Regions from separate parts of the Bacillus sp. FAU20 genome, predicted to be linked through region 2. Evidence: riboswitches for the same ligand, from Rfam matches in the RefSeq annotation. Region 2 holds a riboswitch; the other holds the start of a gene.
The links. Region 2 has a riboswitch for cyclic di-GMP ahead of AC0OM3_RS14485 (SpaA isopeptide-forming pilin-related protein). Riboswitches for the same ligand answer to the same signal wherever they lie in the genome.

Region 1 (7,924 bases), on a different contig from region 2:
GAATATGAAAGAAATTAGTAAAGTAGTGGATTTGGTGAGAGAATCTAATCCGCTTGTTCATAATATTACAAATGTTGTTGTAACAAATTTTACTGCTAACGGTTTGTTGGCACTTGGGGCATCGCCTGTAATGGCGTATGCAAAAGAAGAAGTAGCAGAAATGGCTAGCATTGCTGGAGCGTTAGTATTAAATATGGGGACACTTCGTCCTGAAGAAGTAGAAGCGATGTTACTCGCAGGTAAATCAGCAAATGCGAACAATGTGCCAGTACTATTTGATCCAGTTGGTGCAGGAGCAACTTCGTATCGAACAGAAGTTGCGAGACATATTCCGGCTGAAATCGATTTAGCAATTATCCGCGGAAATGCAGCTGAAATAGCAAATGTTATTAATGAGAAATGGGAAATTAAAGGGGTAGACGCTGGTACTGGACATGGCAATGTTGTAAGTATTGCAAGGCAGGCAGCAGACGAATTAAATACAGTTGCGGTTATTACTGGAAAAGAAGATGTTGTTACAGATGGAGAGAGAACTATTGTTATTCGAAACGGTCACCCTATTTTAACGAAAGTTACGGGAACAGGTTGTTTACTAACTTCGGTAATAGGAGCATTTGTAGCAGTAGAAAAAGATTATGTAAAAGCAGCAGTAGCTGCATTAACATTTTATGGAGTAGCAGCGGAACTAGCAGCGGCTAAAACGGTAGAAAAAGGACCTGGTAGTTTCCAAATTGAATTTTTAAATCAGTTAGCGAATACTACTTCTGATGATATTGAGAAGTATGGGAAGATTGAGGAGTTAAAGTAAGGGGGAGGAAACACACGATGCGCATTGAAACAAAGAAAATGTCTAAGTTATTACAGGTGTATTTTATTATGGGAAGTAATAATTGCGCGAAGGATCCTTTATCTGTATTGAAAGAAGCATTAGATGGTGGAGTGACACTTTTTCAATTTCGTGAAAAGGGAGAAGGGGCTTTAATTGGAGAAGAAAGAGTGCGTTTTGCAAAAGAATTGCAGGCGCTTTGTAAGGAATATAGTGTTCCTTTCATTGTAAATGATGATGTAGAATTAGCCATTGAATTAGATGCAGATGGTGTTCATGTAGGACAAGATGATGAAGGAATTACATCTGTTCGTGAAAAAATGGGAGATAAAATTATCGGCGTATCTGCTCATACAATTGAAGAAGCACGCTTTGCAATCGAAAACGGAGCAGATTATTTAGGTGTTGGACCTATTTTCCCAACGAGTACGAAAAAAGATACGAAAGCGGTTCAAGGAACGAAAGGATTAGCTTATTTTAGAGAACAAGGAATTACAGTGCCAATCGTTGGTATTGGTGGGATTACAATTGAAAATACAGTGGCAGTTATAGAAGCGGGTGCGGACGGTGTTTCAGTTATTTCAGCAATTAGCTTAGCTGAATCTGCGTATGAAAGTACGAGAAAATTAGCTGAAGAAGTAAAGAGAAGTTTGTAGGGAAGGACGTGTAGTATTTTAAGTGCTACATGGAGAAATAGACTGCCCCAAAATTTAAACAAATATTTGATTAAAAAAGCACAAACCTTTTTAAATAAAGGTTTGTGCTTTTTCTTTAAAACATAATTGAAATTAAGAGCATTCCAATTCCGATAGAAGTAAATGTTGCAATTAGGCCCGGAATCATAAAACTATGATTTAATACGTATTTACCGATACCTGTTGTACCAGTGCGGTCGAAGTTAATGGCAGCAACGATTGTTCCATAGTTTGGAATGAAGAAGTATCCGTTCACTGCAGGGAACATAGCAATCAGTAATGCTGGCGGAATACCAAGAGATAGTCCAAGTGGCATTAAGGCACGAACTGTTGCTGCTTGGCTGTACAGTAAAATAGATAGAATGAATAATGCGATAGCAAATAGCCATGGTGCACTTGTTACTAAATGCTGAATGGATCCTTGAATCATATTTAAGTTTCCGTTAAAGAAAGTATCTCCCATCCAAGCGATACCGAAAATAGCAACAACTGCTGTTGCTCCTGCTTTAAAGACGTTACCAGATACAATGCTTTCTACATTTGGTTTACAGAAAATAATAATAAGGGCCGCGATAGTTAACATAACCATCTCAATTGTGTTCGGCATGGAAAGACGAGCTAACTTCCCATCAACTATCCATCCTGGACGAAGTGCTTCAAATGAACCAAGAAGTACAACAAGGAAGGTTCCTACAAGGAAAAGGATAACTGATAATTTGGCGCCCTTTACACCTACAAATTCTTTTTTCTCTTCAAGTTTAGGAATCATTCCTTCGTTTAATCGTTTTAAGTATTCAGGGTCTTCATTTAATTCTTTTCCCATCTTACTAGCAACAAATGCTGCTAACATACAAGCAATGAAAGTAGAAGGAATACTCACTTTTAAAATATCTAATAAAGTGATTTTATAGTCAGCTAACATTGCTAAAAGAGCAACTGTGGCAGCTGAAATTGGACTAGCTGTAATTGCTTGTTGAGAAGCGATTACGGCAATCGACATTGGGCGTTCCGGTCTAATCCCTGATTCACGAGAGACTTCTGCAATAACAGGAAGTACAGAATAGGCAACGTGACCAGTACCTGCACATAGTGTGAATAAATAAGTAACAATTGGAGCAAAAAAAGTAATACGCTTTGGATTTTTTCGTAATGCTTTTTCAGCTAGATGAACAAGATAGTCCATTCCTCCAGCAGCTTGCAAAGCACCAGCAGCTGTAATTACTGCCAAAATCATAAGCATTACATCGATAGGAGGCGCGGTAGGTTGTAAGTGGAAGACAAAAACGAGTATTGCCATACCAACTCCACCCATTACTCCTAAACCAACTCCGCCTAGGCGTGCACCAATAAAAATACAGAGTAACAAGGTAAGAAATTGTAGCCAAAACATGATAAACTACCTCCGAAATTCATTAGTTAAGATATATTCGAATAGTTTAATTTGAATGAAAATTAAATAAATACCCGAAGAAATCCTTGTTATTAATACATTTTTTATTATATAACACAAAAAAAGTAACATTCACGTACTTTTTGAAATTATTTTGAAAAAACAATGCGTTAAAAATTTGTATTTATATCTCTAAATAAGTAGACATTTTGATTTATATGTTGTAATCTTTGAAAGAGAATAAATTAATTCTCATAGAACTCCCATATCGTTCAACTCGTTCAGCGAGAAAGGCAAACTGATGGAAACATGAGGACGCAAAACTACAGGAGCTAAGGTCGAAAGGCTATGCTAGCCAGTTACCGGACGGATAGGGTTGGTCTTTGCCAATGCTTTTACATTGGCTTTTTTTTATTCTCGAACATATTGAGAAACATTTTTAAACAAAATATTCATATATTTTGTTTTTTTTGTTTATGTTAGTTAAGGAAGGTGGATATTAATGAAAAAATATTGGCATAAGTTATCGTTCCTTCAAAAGAACGTCTTATTAACCGTACTAGTTATTTTGACGCTTGTTGGAAGTATGGGTGCGTTAAGTTTCAACATGTTTCAAAATAGTATGATGTCTTTATTTGAAAGGCAGTCTATTGAAACAGGAGAAATAGTATTAAAAAAATTGGATTTAGAGTTAGTTAGAGACATGGCGAAAGATCCTACAGCCGAAAAAGTGAAAAAAGAAAAGTTAACAGAGAAATTAGATGAAGTTTCAAAAGAATTGAAAAGTGTTGGACAAACGTATGTTACAGGAGCAAAGCCGAATGAAAAGCGAGAATTACAACTCGTTGGTTTGACTACAGAGTTAACAAATGCATTCCCTATAAAGACGGGAGATTATTATGAACAACCCGCTCATTGGATGAAGGCATACGATAAAGTGATTGATACGAAAAAGGCACAAATGACAGAAGTATATGAAGATGAAATAGGTTCGTGGGTGACAATATTAGAACCAATTACGGATGGAGAAAACAATATTGTTGCAATTATTGCGGCTGACCTAGATGCTTCCATTGTTCCTATTACAAAAGAGAAGTTTATGATACAGGGCTTACTCTTTATCATTATTTCATTAGCAATTGCGACTATTACTCAATTCTTTATCGTGCGTCACTCGCTAGCTCCATTAAAAGATTTACGAGAAGGGTTACGTAAAATTGGTGAAGGAGACTTAAGTATTAAATTAAAAGAAAGACCAGATGATATTGGAATTATTAATGTTTATTTCAATAACACGATTGAAAAATTTAAAGGGATTATAGATAAAGTAAGGCAAACTGCTGAGCAAGTTTCTTCTTCTTCGCAAGAGTTGTCAGCGAGTACAGAGGAAAATAGTATGGCAGTTCAAGAGATTGCAAGTTCTATTGAAGGTTTAAGAGTAGGGGCACAGTCTCAAAAAACGTCAGTACAACAATGTTTAGGAATTGTACATGGAATGGAAGATAAGGTAGAAGAGATAACTGGGGCTGCAAAACAAGTTGCGGTTGCTTCTGAAGGTATGGAGCAACATTCAATTGAAGGTAATGAAGTGATTGGACAAATTATTAATCAAATGAGTTTAATCCAAAATGCAGTACAAGATTTATCTTCCATCATTTATTCGTTAGAAACAAGGTCAAAAGAAATTAGTGATATCGTAACTGTAATTACAGGTATTTCAAATCAAACAAATCTATTAGCTTTAAATGCTTCTATTGAGGCTTCACGTGCTGGAGCAGCTGGAAGAGGGTTTGCGGTTGTTGCTGATGAAGTACGAAAATTAGCAGAACAAACTGAAGCGTCTGCAAAAGATATAGCGAAATTAATTGGTGAAACACAAGCTGAGACAGAAGATGCTGTAGTTTCCATGCAAAAAGGTTCAAAAGAAGTAGAAACTGGAATTTCACTTGTTCAAAGTAGTGGAGATTTCTTTGAAAAAATTTCAAAATCAGCGCAATCTGTTACAGATCAAGTAAAAGCTGTTTCTGGTAATTCGAGTGACATTTTACAAAATAGCCAAAATATTGTTCAAGTTGTAAATGAATTATCGCATATTGCAAATACTTATGCCAACAGCAGTAGTAATGTTGAAGAAAGCATGAAAGAGCAAGAAATATCAGTACAAGATATTGCAGAATTAGCGACTTCTTTAAGTTGGCTTTCTCAGGAATTACAAGAGCTAATTGGTGAGTTTAAAAGTGAATAAGAAGAAAGATCAATTCTAATCAAAGGGGGGATCCCCCTTTGATTATGAATTGAACGAATCTGCCCGTTAATAAGGGATGAAAAAGGTGTGAATTTTCACACCTTTATTATATTTGAGAGAGGAATTTACATAAATATGAAATTAGCGATTTCTTATAATGAGATGGTAAAAGAATTTTTAGGAAAAGTAGAAGGAAATATTACAATACCTAAAGATGTGCAAGGAAAAGAAATTAGAATGAAAAGAAAAACGGAACTGTTTCTAAATTTGACTCACATTGTAGATTTAATAGGAGCGACTGCAACGTGGTTATATCATATTTCTAAAGAAAAACATATTGTCGTGTTTTATCATGTAAGAGGAAGTTTATTTCCGATTACTATTGAAGTTTCTAATTTTCTTTCCTATGAAAGTTTGAATCTACAGATTGAAGAGCAACTGGAACAAATTAAAGAAATAAATGCGGAAGAAATAGAAGAGTTTCAAAATGGTAAGAAATTATATGAAATGTCACCTATTATTATTGGTGAAACATATTATGAGCTACAAGATGCGAATACATTACAATTTGTATTTAGTAAAAATATGCAAAGTGTAGAAATAATATTTAATAGTGTTAATTGGAAAGAGACAACGATTACTCGTTATGCACAACAAATACAAGTTGTTTTAATTGATAAATCACAAAATAATAATAAACACATAAAACATTTTAATATTATTACAGAGGCCGAGATGGCACTTTATAGTCAAGTGAATGATACGACAGCGGTATATCCTGAGAAAAGTATCGTCGATATGTTCTATAATACTGTTACTCAATTTCCAAATCGTATAGCTTTATCTTCAAGGGAAGGTACTTTAACTTATGAGGAGTTAAATAAAAAAAGTAATCAAATAGCTCATATGTTAATTAAAAACGGCGTACGATTAGGAGACTATGTTGGAATATTTATGAAACGTAGCATAGACACAGTAGTAAGTATGGTAGCTATATTAAAAGCTGGTGCAGCGTATGTTCCAATTGATCCAGATTATCCAGAAAGTAGAATACAGTACATTATTCAAGATAGCCAAGCGAAAGTTATATTGATGAAAGAGACGCCTATAACATGTGATGGAGTTCAAACTGTTTCAATTTATGATAGTGAAACTTGTGAAGATATAGATGTAAAGTTGTCTATTCATTGTGATGATGTAGCTTATATGATTTATACATCTGGTTCAACAGGGAATCCAAAGGGAACGATGTTAGCACATAGAGGCGTTGTTAATCTGTATACTTGGATGAAAAAGCAATATGAATTGACAGAAGAGGATGTATTTGCCCAATTTCCTTCCTTTAGTTTCGATGCCTCTGTATGGGAGTCATTTGCTTCTTTATTCTGTGGAGGAAACTTGTATGTATTATTAGAGGAAGAGCGATTGTCTGTAGAAGCATTTGCACATGCAATCTATAAAGTGAAAGCAACTTCGATCTTGGCATTAGCAACAATTTTTGTTCGACAAGTAGCAACGTATTTAGCAGAAGAAGATATATATAAGCTAGCTTCCCTAAAAAGAATTGCGATTGGCGGTGAAATGTTGCCTGTAGAGGTTATTAAATTGTGGAGAGAAAGAATAGGTACAAATGTTGAAATTCATAATGTATACGGACCGACAGAATGTACTGTAGTGACGACAACTTATAAAATACCTAGTCAGTTAAATGAGGATGTTGCGAGTATTCCCATTGGTAAACCATGTTCTAATTATCAAGTTATGATTTTGGATGAGAATATGAATCTTTGTCCAATTGGTGTACCTGGTGAATTATATATAGATTCAGTAGGATTAGCAAAAGGCTATTTTAATAAACCTAATAAAACAATTGAAGCTTTTATTCCGAACCCTTTTAATCCTATAGTTAATATATATAAAACAGGTGATATCGTTAAGTTGCTAGAGGATGGAAATATAGAGTTTTTACATCGGAAAGATGATCAAGTAAAAATTAGAGGACATCGTATTGAACTAGGAGAAATCCAAAGTAAAATTTTTCAAAATCATAATATAAAAGAAAATGCTGTTTTTGCTAAGAAGAGTAAGGAAGGTAGCCAATATTTAATCGCGTTCTATACAACTTTAAATAAAAAAGAAATACCAGAATTAGTTTATCAGTTACAAGAGCAATTACCAGATTATATGGTGCCATCTAAACTAATTTATATTAATGAATTACCACTTACACCTAATAAAAAGATTGATGTTAAGAAGTTAGCTCAGTTAGAAGAAAAGTATGAACCGGTTCGTCTACAAGAATATGTTGCACCTTCTAATAAAGCAGAAAAACAAATAGCGAATGCTTGGGCGAAAGTATTAGGAATTTCAAAAGTTGGAGTGCATGATGATTTCTTTACAATTGGTGGACATTCATTGAAAGTATTACGAGTCTTAACATTGTTAAAAGAAGATTTCTCACATTTAACAATTCAAGATTTCTTTAAAGAAAGAACGATATATGGATTAGCTCGAATTGAGCGAGAAGTAAAAGTAGAGAAAGAAGAAGTATTTCGTGAATATAAAGTGATTCACGAACCGGATACTATTACGTATGCAAACGTTTTGGAAGAAACCCAGATTTCAAATGTCTTTTTAACAGGAGCTACTGGTTATTTAGGATCACACATATTATATGAATTGCTAAGAGATACATCTGCTACTATTTATTGTTTAGTAAGACCAACCAAAGATGTGCAGCAAAGAATTATAGATACATTAACAGGTTA
Region 2 (7,924 bases):
TGGACTGGGAAAAGTTCCAAACAGAGTACCGAGACTATATTGATTTAGCGAAAATGCTTCAGCTCGTACCAGTAATCGGTGCCCCAGTCGGCGCATATGCGAACTATCAATTGCTGCAAAGACTTGGAGAAGTGACGATGAATTGTTATCGTATGCGATTGCTGAATAGGGATTAAAAAGAAGGCGTCCTACATGTGTAATGTGGGACGCCTTTTCTTAGAAGCCAAGTCCGATATAGTTAACTCCAACTATAATCAATACGATAAAAAGTACAATGATTAATGAAAATCCGCTCTTACCAGCTTGTCCCGCTTCACCGCCGCCATTACCCCCACTACCCCATTACCACCAAGTCCCATACGATATCCTCTTTATTGTTATATATTGCTTTTACTTTATAATTTTCGGTATTTTCCTATAAATACCTTATGTAGTACTAATTAAATTGAAAATCATTTCGTTTTGTTTTATAATTTACTTACCGACCGGTAAGTAAAAATAAGTGAGGTACAGTATGACGAAGAATTTACAAACATCGCAGAACATTGTAGAGGCATCATTTAAACTTATGGCAGAACACGGCATTGAGAAGATGAGTCTTTCCATGATTGCGAAAGAGGTAGGTATTTCAAAACCGGCTATTTACTATCATTTTTCTTCTAAAGAAGCGTTAGTTGATTTTTTATTTGAAGAGATTTTTTCTGATTATCATTTCGCAAATTACTTCGATGAAGAGCAGTATACGAAAGAAAACTTTGCAGAAAAGCTAATCACAGATGGTTTACATATGCTCTCTGAGTATGAAGGGCAAGAAGGAATACTACGCGTTATCAATGAATTTATCGTAACTGCATCGCGAAATGAAAAGTACCAGAAACGTTTATTTGAAATACAAGAGGATTTCTTACATGGTTTCCACGATTTATTGAAGAAAGGCGCGAGACTGGGCGTTGTGTTACAACATGAAACGGAAGAAAATGCTCATACGCTAGCACTCGTGATCGATAATATGAGCAACTATATGCTCATGGGATTCCAGTTAAAGTATAAAGAAATTTGGATTCGAAATGTGAAAAACGTAATGAAGGAGGAGTAAAAATGAAAATGCAAAAAAACTGGTGGCTCGGTTTTCTTGGATTTATTGGGGTTTATAAAATACCAGGTATGATTGAAGCTTTTCAAGCGGATGGAAATTGGATGAAGTTAATCGGTTTCATTTGGCTACTTTGGTTCGGATATTTTATTCCTGAGAAGAAAGAAGATTGAATTTCAATTTTCTGTAAAGTTACGTAAAATATAGATTAAGAGTATTCATATATTAGATTACTAGATTTGGAGTGGTTACATGGAGCCATTGAAAAATGAAATTCACCCTGACATGGTCAAGGTGTGGAAAGTTCGTGCTGTAATTGAAGAAGGGATCGGTATTCTCGTCATTTTAGCTTACCTTTTCCTCATGATAAAGTTTGATTGGTGGGCATGGATTTTGTATGTGATGATTGGGCTAACAGTTGTGTTCGCACCATTTTCGTACTTCTTATTCCCGAAACTACGTCAACGTTATTACAGTTATCAATTAAATGAAGAAGAGCTTGAAATTCAGCACGGTCTTTTCGTCGTAAAGCGCGTATTAGTACCGATGATTCGTGTGCAGCACGTGACAATTGAACAAGGACCGATTATGAGAAAATATGACTTAGCAGAATTACATATTTCTACAGCGGCAACTTCTCACAGCATCCCAGGCTTAACGATGTATGAAGCAGAAATGTTGAAAACAAAAATCGCAGAATTAGCGAAAGTGAGTGATGAGGATGTATAAGAGGCAGCATCCAATCACGATGTTATTGGAATTAAAAATAAGAGATTTTATACCACTCTTTATTTTCATGTTTAGCTTAAATGGAAAATTCCCGTTTTGGTACTTAATTCCCGCTGCATTTGGTTTACTCACTGTCTTTTCAGCGTTTGAAAAATGGTATTACACAACATACTGGGTTGAAAATAACGTATTACATGTGAAGCAAGGTCTCTTTGTGAAAAAGGAGAGCTACTTAAATAAAGAACGTGTTCAAACAATCAATACAAGCTCTAACGTGTTATATCAAATGCTTGGCTTAAAGAAAATCCAAATTGAAACAGCTGGTGGGGGCGATGATGCGGAGGTTAGCTTAGCCGGTATTACAGTAGAAGAGGCAACTGAGCTTATTGCTTTGCTAAATGAGCCAACTCCAGAAGTGAAAGCAGAAGGAACGCTAGGCGAAAAAACGGAACATGAAGTAGAAAAAGAAATCGTTACAGAAGAAAAACAAACGACAGAATATAAATTGACTTGGAAAGAAATTTTACTAGCCTCTGTTACATCGGGGCAGTTTGGACTATTATTCTCGTTAATCTTTTTCGTGTATCACCAAGTACAGGAGTACATTCCGAAATGGATAGAGAATAGCGTAAAGTCATATGTAATGGAGTATGATATATATGGCTGGATTTTCATGGTAGCTATTTTGCTCGTCCTTTCGTGGATTATATCTACAATCGGTTATGCGCTAAAACATGGAGATTTCACAGTGAATCGAAGAAATGATGAAGTCCGCATTTCGCAAGGATTACTTGAGAAAAAAGAACTCGTACTAAAATTGCACCGTATTCAAGGTATTACCATAAAAGAAAGTATTTTACGTCAGCCATTCGGCTATTGTGCTGTGCAAGTAGAAGTGATTCAAAGTAAGGGAACGGATGATGAAAAAGAAAAAGTTACACTGCATCCAATCATTCGAAAAGATCGAGTACAACAGTTACTGGCGCATTTACAACTACCATACGAACTGGATACAAATATTATTTCATTACCAAAAGCAGCATTACGCCGCTATCTCATTGATAGTTTAATCTTTTTCGCTATGCTCGCAATCCCGCTTACTGGAATAAGCATATACTTTGAAAAGTATTACATCATGTGGGCATTACTACCGCTCGCAATCCTTATCTTTACACTTGGCTACGCAACATTTAAAACAAATGGTTACAGTGTTAACGGAGAACAAATTACACTTGTCTATCGTAGCGTCGGAAAATATACAGGACTTATTAGAAGAAGACACGTCCAATCAATGGAGAAGACACAATCATATTTCCAGCGCCGTGCGGATTTATGTACGTATAAGTTTTCGAGTGCATCATCTAGTTACAAAATAGAGCATACGAGATTAGAAGATGCGGAGAGAATGCAGGATTGGTATAAGAAGAAAATAAATGAGAAATAACCAGAGAGAGCTTGCCTATTATGAAGGGCAAGCTTTCTCTGGTTATAGGGAAAAGAGTGGTTTAATCCATATATCAGTACAACTACAGCACACATGTACCAATACGTATGAAAAAAGGTAATATGCTTCTGTTTTAGGAAAATATGTGGGATTTTTGATATAAATGGTATAATAAAATGGAAATAGTATTAGGAGGTTATATATGATAAGTCAGTTGAAAAGAGAAGCACTTGATGCATTAAAAGGAAGATGGGGATTAGCGGTAGGGGCAACCTTATTAATTGGAATCCTTATTGGCGTTGTTGAAATGCTAACAACAGGTATTTTCTCGATATTTTGGGGTTGGGAAGAAGCAAGTGATTCATTTACAGTAAGTATTATTGTAATGCTTGTTATAGGTCCATTAACAATAGGTGCCTATTATCTTGTTTTAAATGCAATTCGTGGGACTGATGCTAGCATTGGTCATATATTTAGATGGTTTAGCGATGGAAGTAAGTTGATGAAGTCGTTTTTAACATATTTACTAATGTATGTATACTTGACTCTATGGACATTACTTCTTATTATCCCAGGTATTATTAAATCATTTTCTTATTCTATGACATATTTTATTTTGAATGATCATCCGGAATATACAGCGAATCAAGCGATTACTGAGAGTCGTCATATGATGAATGGACATAAAATGGATTACTTTTTACTATGCTTAAGTTTCTTAGGGTGGTTCATTTTAAGTATTCTTACTGTAGGAATTGGTTTCTTATGGTTAGTACCTTATTTCTACTCGACATCGGCAGCATTTTATGAAGAGATTTCAAAAGAATATTATAAAAAAGTGAGCACTACTTTCTAATAAAACATATAAACCACCTGTTCCCTATATTCTTTAGGGGATAGGTGGTTTTCTTTTTTGAGGAATTCGTCTAATAAATAGGTATAATTCTTTTTAGGAAAAATAAAAGGAGTAACAGAAATGAAATATACTTATCTATGTTGCGGATATAAAGTGAAACTTTAATCAGTGGGGATTTTGTTCATTCCCTACTAATTATTAGTTCTCACCAATCGGGCATTTATGGGCAGCCCGCCCCCGCCTAACTCCTTTGTTCTAGCTGAATTTTGAGGTGGGAGTTTTACTGCCCGTTAATGCGGGGTAAAACATTAGAAGAAGAACCACCAGGTACATATGAAATTTGTAATATATGTTATTGGGAAGATGATCCGGTTCAATTTGAAAATCATGACTATGAAGGTGGGGCAAATGAAGTCTCGTTAAGGCAAGCACAGAAAAATTTTATTGCATATGGTGCTTGCGAGGAATGTTTTATTGGATCAGTTAGAAAACCGACTAGTGAAGGATGCTAGTTGGCAGCGAATTTGTTAAGTAAAATGTTATTACTCAATTCAATGGGGGTAATAACATTTTTTATTTAGTGCTGAAAGAATTACTGCCGTCTTAAAGTAATAAGAAGGACTAAATCGGTAAATTTTATTAATGGATATATTTTCAATAAATACAAAAGTATAGATGTATAGTCAACTTTGTGTATTTAATGTTATCATATTGAATGATATGGAAATTTTTAATAGAATAAGTAACTAAAAATTCAAAGGTAATGCAGCTTTTGTTGTATAAAGAAAATACTTAGTAGTAATCAACAATATTAAAAATAAGATTCGTATTTATATAAATTTAGTAGAAATGGGGTTTTAAAAAGGAATGAGTATAAGCATAACGCGGCAAAAGATTTTAGCAGCTGCTTCTCAAATTGTACAATGTAAAGGGGTTGCTAAATTAACCTTAGAAGCAGTGGCAAAAGAGGCGGGTTTAAGTAAAGGTGGATTATTGTATCACTTTTCAAATAAAGAAGCTTTAATAGAAGGTATGATAGTCAGAGGGGTAGAGGATTATGAAGGGGCCATTTACAATAAAGTAGCGGAAGACTCAGAGAGGAAAGGGAGATGGGTTCGCTCTTTTGTAGAGGAAAGATTAAGTAATGAGAGAAGAACAGAAGAGTTGTCTAGCAGTATGATGGCAGCACTCATGTTAAAACCTGAATTACTTGAGCCGTTACAACAATCATTTCAGCAACTGCAAAAGAATATAGAAAATGATGAGATAGATTCAGTGTGTGCAACAATTATTAGATTAGCAGCAGATGGATTATGGTATTCGGAATATTTAGGGGTTGGAAGACTAAGGCCAGAGTTAAGAGAAAAAGTGATTCAAGCTCTTATTAGTAATTCATATAAATAGAATATACGAACTATATAATTTTAAAATAATTCACCATTGCTTCTTTAATGTAGTGGTGAATTGTTTTTTTTATTAGAAAAATAGAACAATTTTATAGAGTATTGAATTATAACCGTCCAGACGGTATAGTAATATTTGGTTTAAGAGGAAAATGAAACAAAAAAAGAATAAAAGATATTTTTAGCACACTATTCGAAAGGATAGGCCGCAAAGCTTAGAGTCTACGGTAATACATATTGGTTACTAAGATCGTCTGGTTGCACATTTTTGATGCAACCGGACGATCTTTTTTTGTTATATAAATATAAAAATTTAGGAGGGAACTATGCAAATGAAAGGTACTAAAAGGCACATTTCAATGGTTTCATTAGTTTTTCTAGTATTATTTTCAGTGCTGAATGTATGGGCTCCAGTTATTCAAGCTGCTGTGATGAAAAGTCCAGTGGACGAAATTAATATTTCCCGTACTGATGGCACGACATCTGAACCGTATCAAGCCTCAGATGGAATGAAAGTAGAAGTGAAGTGGTCAGCTAAAGAAAAAATAAAAAGTGGAGATCAGTTCACAATTGATATGCCAAAAGAGTTTCGAAAAGACCTTATGAATATGAGTTTTCCCTTAAAAGATGCTGAAGGAAAAACAGTTGGTACATGTGAGATGAAAAAGGGTTTATTAACATGTACTATGGGTGATTACGTAGAAGGAAAGAATAACATTAAAGGTTCTTTATTCGTAGAATTCTACTTTGGTCTAGAAGCATATGATGGTGTTAAAGAAATTCCATTAGAATTTAACGTTGATGGTCAAATCATCAATAAAGAAGTAAGTGTAAATAATACGACAGAGAGACCGAAGCCACAGCCCAATACGGAAAATTTATTGAAATGGGGTTCTTATAATCAAGAAGATCCTTCAATTGCTGATTGGCTTGTATATGTAAATGCAACTGGAACAGAAATGCAAGATCTTAAATTAACAGATACATTAGGACCTGGGCATGAGTTAATTACAGACAGCGTAGTATTAGAAGAGGCTGTATTTGAAGATGGTTATGCACCAACAAATATTAAGCCAGCAGATTTATCTAACATTAAAATTAATGCAACAAAGACTGGATTTACAATTAAATTTCCAGACAGTTCAAAAGGCTATATTTTAAGATATAAAACAAAGGTTACAAATCCTGCTGCAAAGCCTCATAAAAATACTGTGAAATTAGAAGGTAAAAATATTGTAACTGAAGAAAAAGTAGGACAAGTATTTGTAAGTGGTGGGGGAGGATCCGGTTCAGGTGACGATAATCCACCTAGTATTGAAAAAAATATAGTTGATGAGAATGGCAAGCTTGTAGAGAATGAGCAGCTAACACAAATGGATCAAGTTATTCAATACCAAGTTGGTACACATATACCAAAAGATCCTCTTAAATACACATCAATGGTAATTAGTGATGATTTAGAAGATGTTTTAGAAGTATTAGAGGCAAAAGTGTATGATCAAAATGGCCAAGATATTACATCTAAAGGAACGTTAAATATAGATAAACAAAGAAGTGAAGTAACATTTACGTTTGGTGAGAATTTTGACTATAAGTCATATGAAGACCAGATAATTAATCTCAGTATCAAGGCGAAAATTAAAAATGATGCAGACTTATCTTCTTACGTAGATAAGAAGATTCCTAATAAAGCGGAATTACATTTTGATGATAAAACATTAACATCAAAAGAAGTAACTATTACGCCGCCTGAAGCTCCAAAAGATGGTACAGTATCGATTCATAAAATAGATTCTGAGAATCCGAACAAAGGGTTAAAAGGTGCCGAATTTGAAGTTCGAAATAGTGCAAATGAAGTTGTTGCAAAACTGAAAACGGACGAAAAAGGTTTTTCAGTACCTCAAACTTTAGCTCCTGGGACGTATAAAGTTTATGAAACAGTAGCACCAGAAGGATATCAAAAATTAACAAGCCCAGTAGAGGTTACACTTCAAGCTGGAGAAACAAAAACAATTGAAATTAAAAATACTATGCAAAAGGGTCAAATTGAAGTAAAGAAAATTGATTCGGAAAATGGTGAAAAACCATTAGCAAATGCAGAGTTTGATATAGTAAAAGACGGTGTAGTAGTCGAACATATTGTTACAGATAAAGATGGTAAGGCAACTTCTAAACCGTTAGCACTAGGAAAATATATTTTAAAAGAAACGAAAGCGCCTGAAGGCTACCAATTAAAAGAAATAGAGTTCGAAGTAAATGTAACAGGGGACGGCATATTTCCAATACAAGTGGAAAATTCAATGATAGACAAAGGTAATATAGAAATTACAAAAGTGGACAAAGAAAACGGGGCAGTATTAGCGAGTGTCGAATTTGAAGTCCAAGATGAGAAAGATGGA

Region 1: another riboswitch for cyclic di-GMP. It lies ahead of AC0OM3_RS26170 (methyl-accepting chemotaxis protein); the one in region 2 lies ahead of AC0OM3_RS14485 (SpaA isopeptide-forming pilin-related protein).

The regions. Positions count from the first base shown of each region.
Region 1 is NZ_JBVYHY010000027.1:88,894-96,817, forward strand. It holds gene thiM (hydroxyethylthiazole kinase) at 1-808, shown strand, start outside; gene thiE (thiamine phosphate synthase) at 826-1,482, shown strand; gene AC0OM3_RS26165 (anaerobic C4-dicarboxylate transporter family protein) at 1,598-2,911, opposite strand; cyclic di-GMP riboswitch class I at 3,194-3,278, shown strand; gene AC0OM3_RS26170 (methyl-accepting chemotaxis protein) at 3,414-5,156, shown strand; gene AC0OM3_RS26175 (non-ribosomal peptide synthetase family protein) at 5,292-7,924, shown strand, end outside.
Region 2 is NZ_JBVYHY010000021.1:142,685-150,608, reverse strand. It holds gene ecsC (ecs operon protein EcsC) at 1-176, shown strand, start outside; partial or broken gene AC0OM3_RS14525 (YjcZ family sporulation protein) at 217-359, opposite strand; gene AC0OM3_RS14520 (TetR/AcrR family transcriptional regulator) at 515-1,096, shown strand; gene AC0OM3_RS14515 (hypothetical protein) at 1,099-1,266, shown strand; gene AC0OM3_RS14510 (PH domain-containing protein) at 1,346-1,822, shown strand; gene AC0OM3_RS14505 (PH domain-containing protein) at 1,815-3,266, shown strand; gene AC0OM3_RS14500 (DUF975 family protein) at 3,469-4,122, shown strand; partial or broken gene AC0OM3_RS14495 (CPCC family cysteine-rich protein) at 4,416-4,653, shown strand; gene AC0OM3_RS14490 (TetR/AcrR family transcriptional regulator) at 4,990-5,526, shown strand; cyclic di-GMP riboswitch class I at 5,699-5,791, shown strand; gene AC0OM3_RS14485 (SpaA isopeptide-forming pilin-related protein) at 5,852-7,924, shown strand, end outside.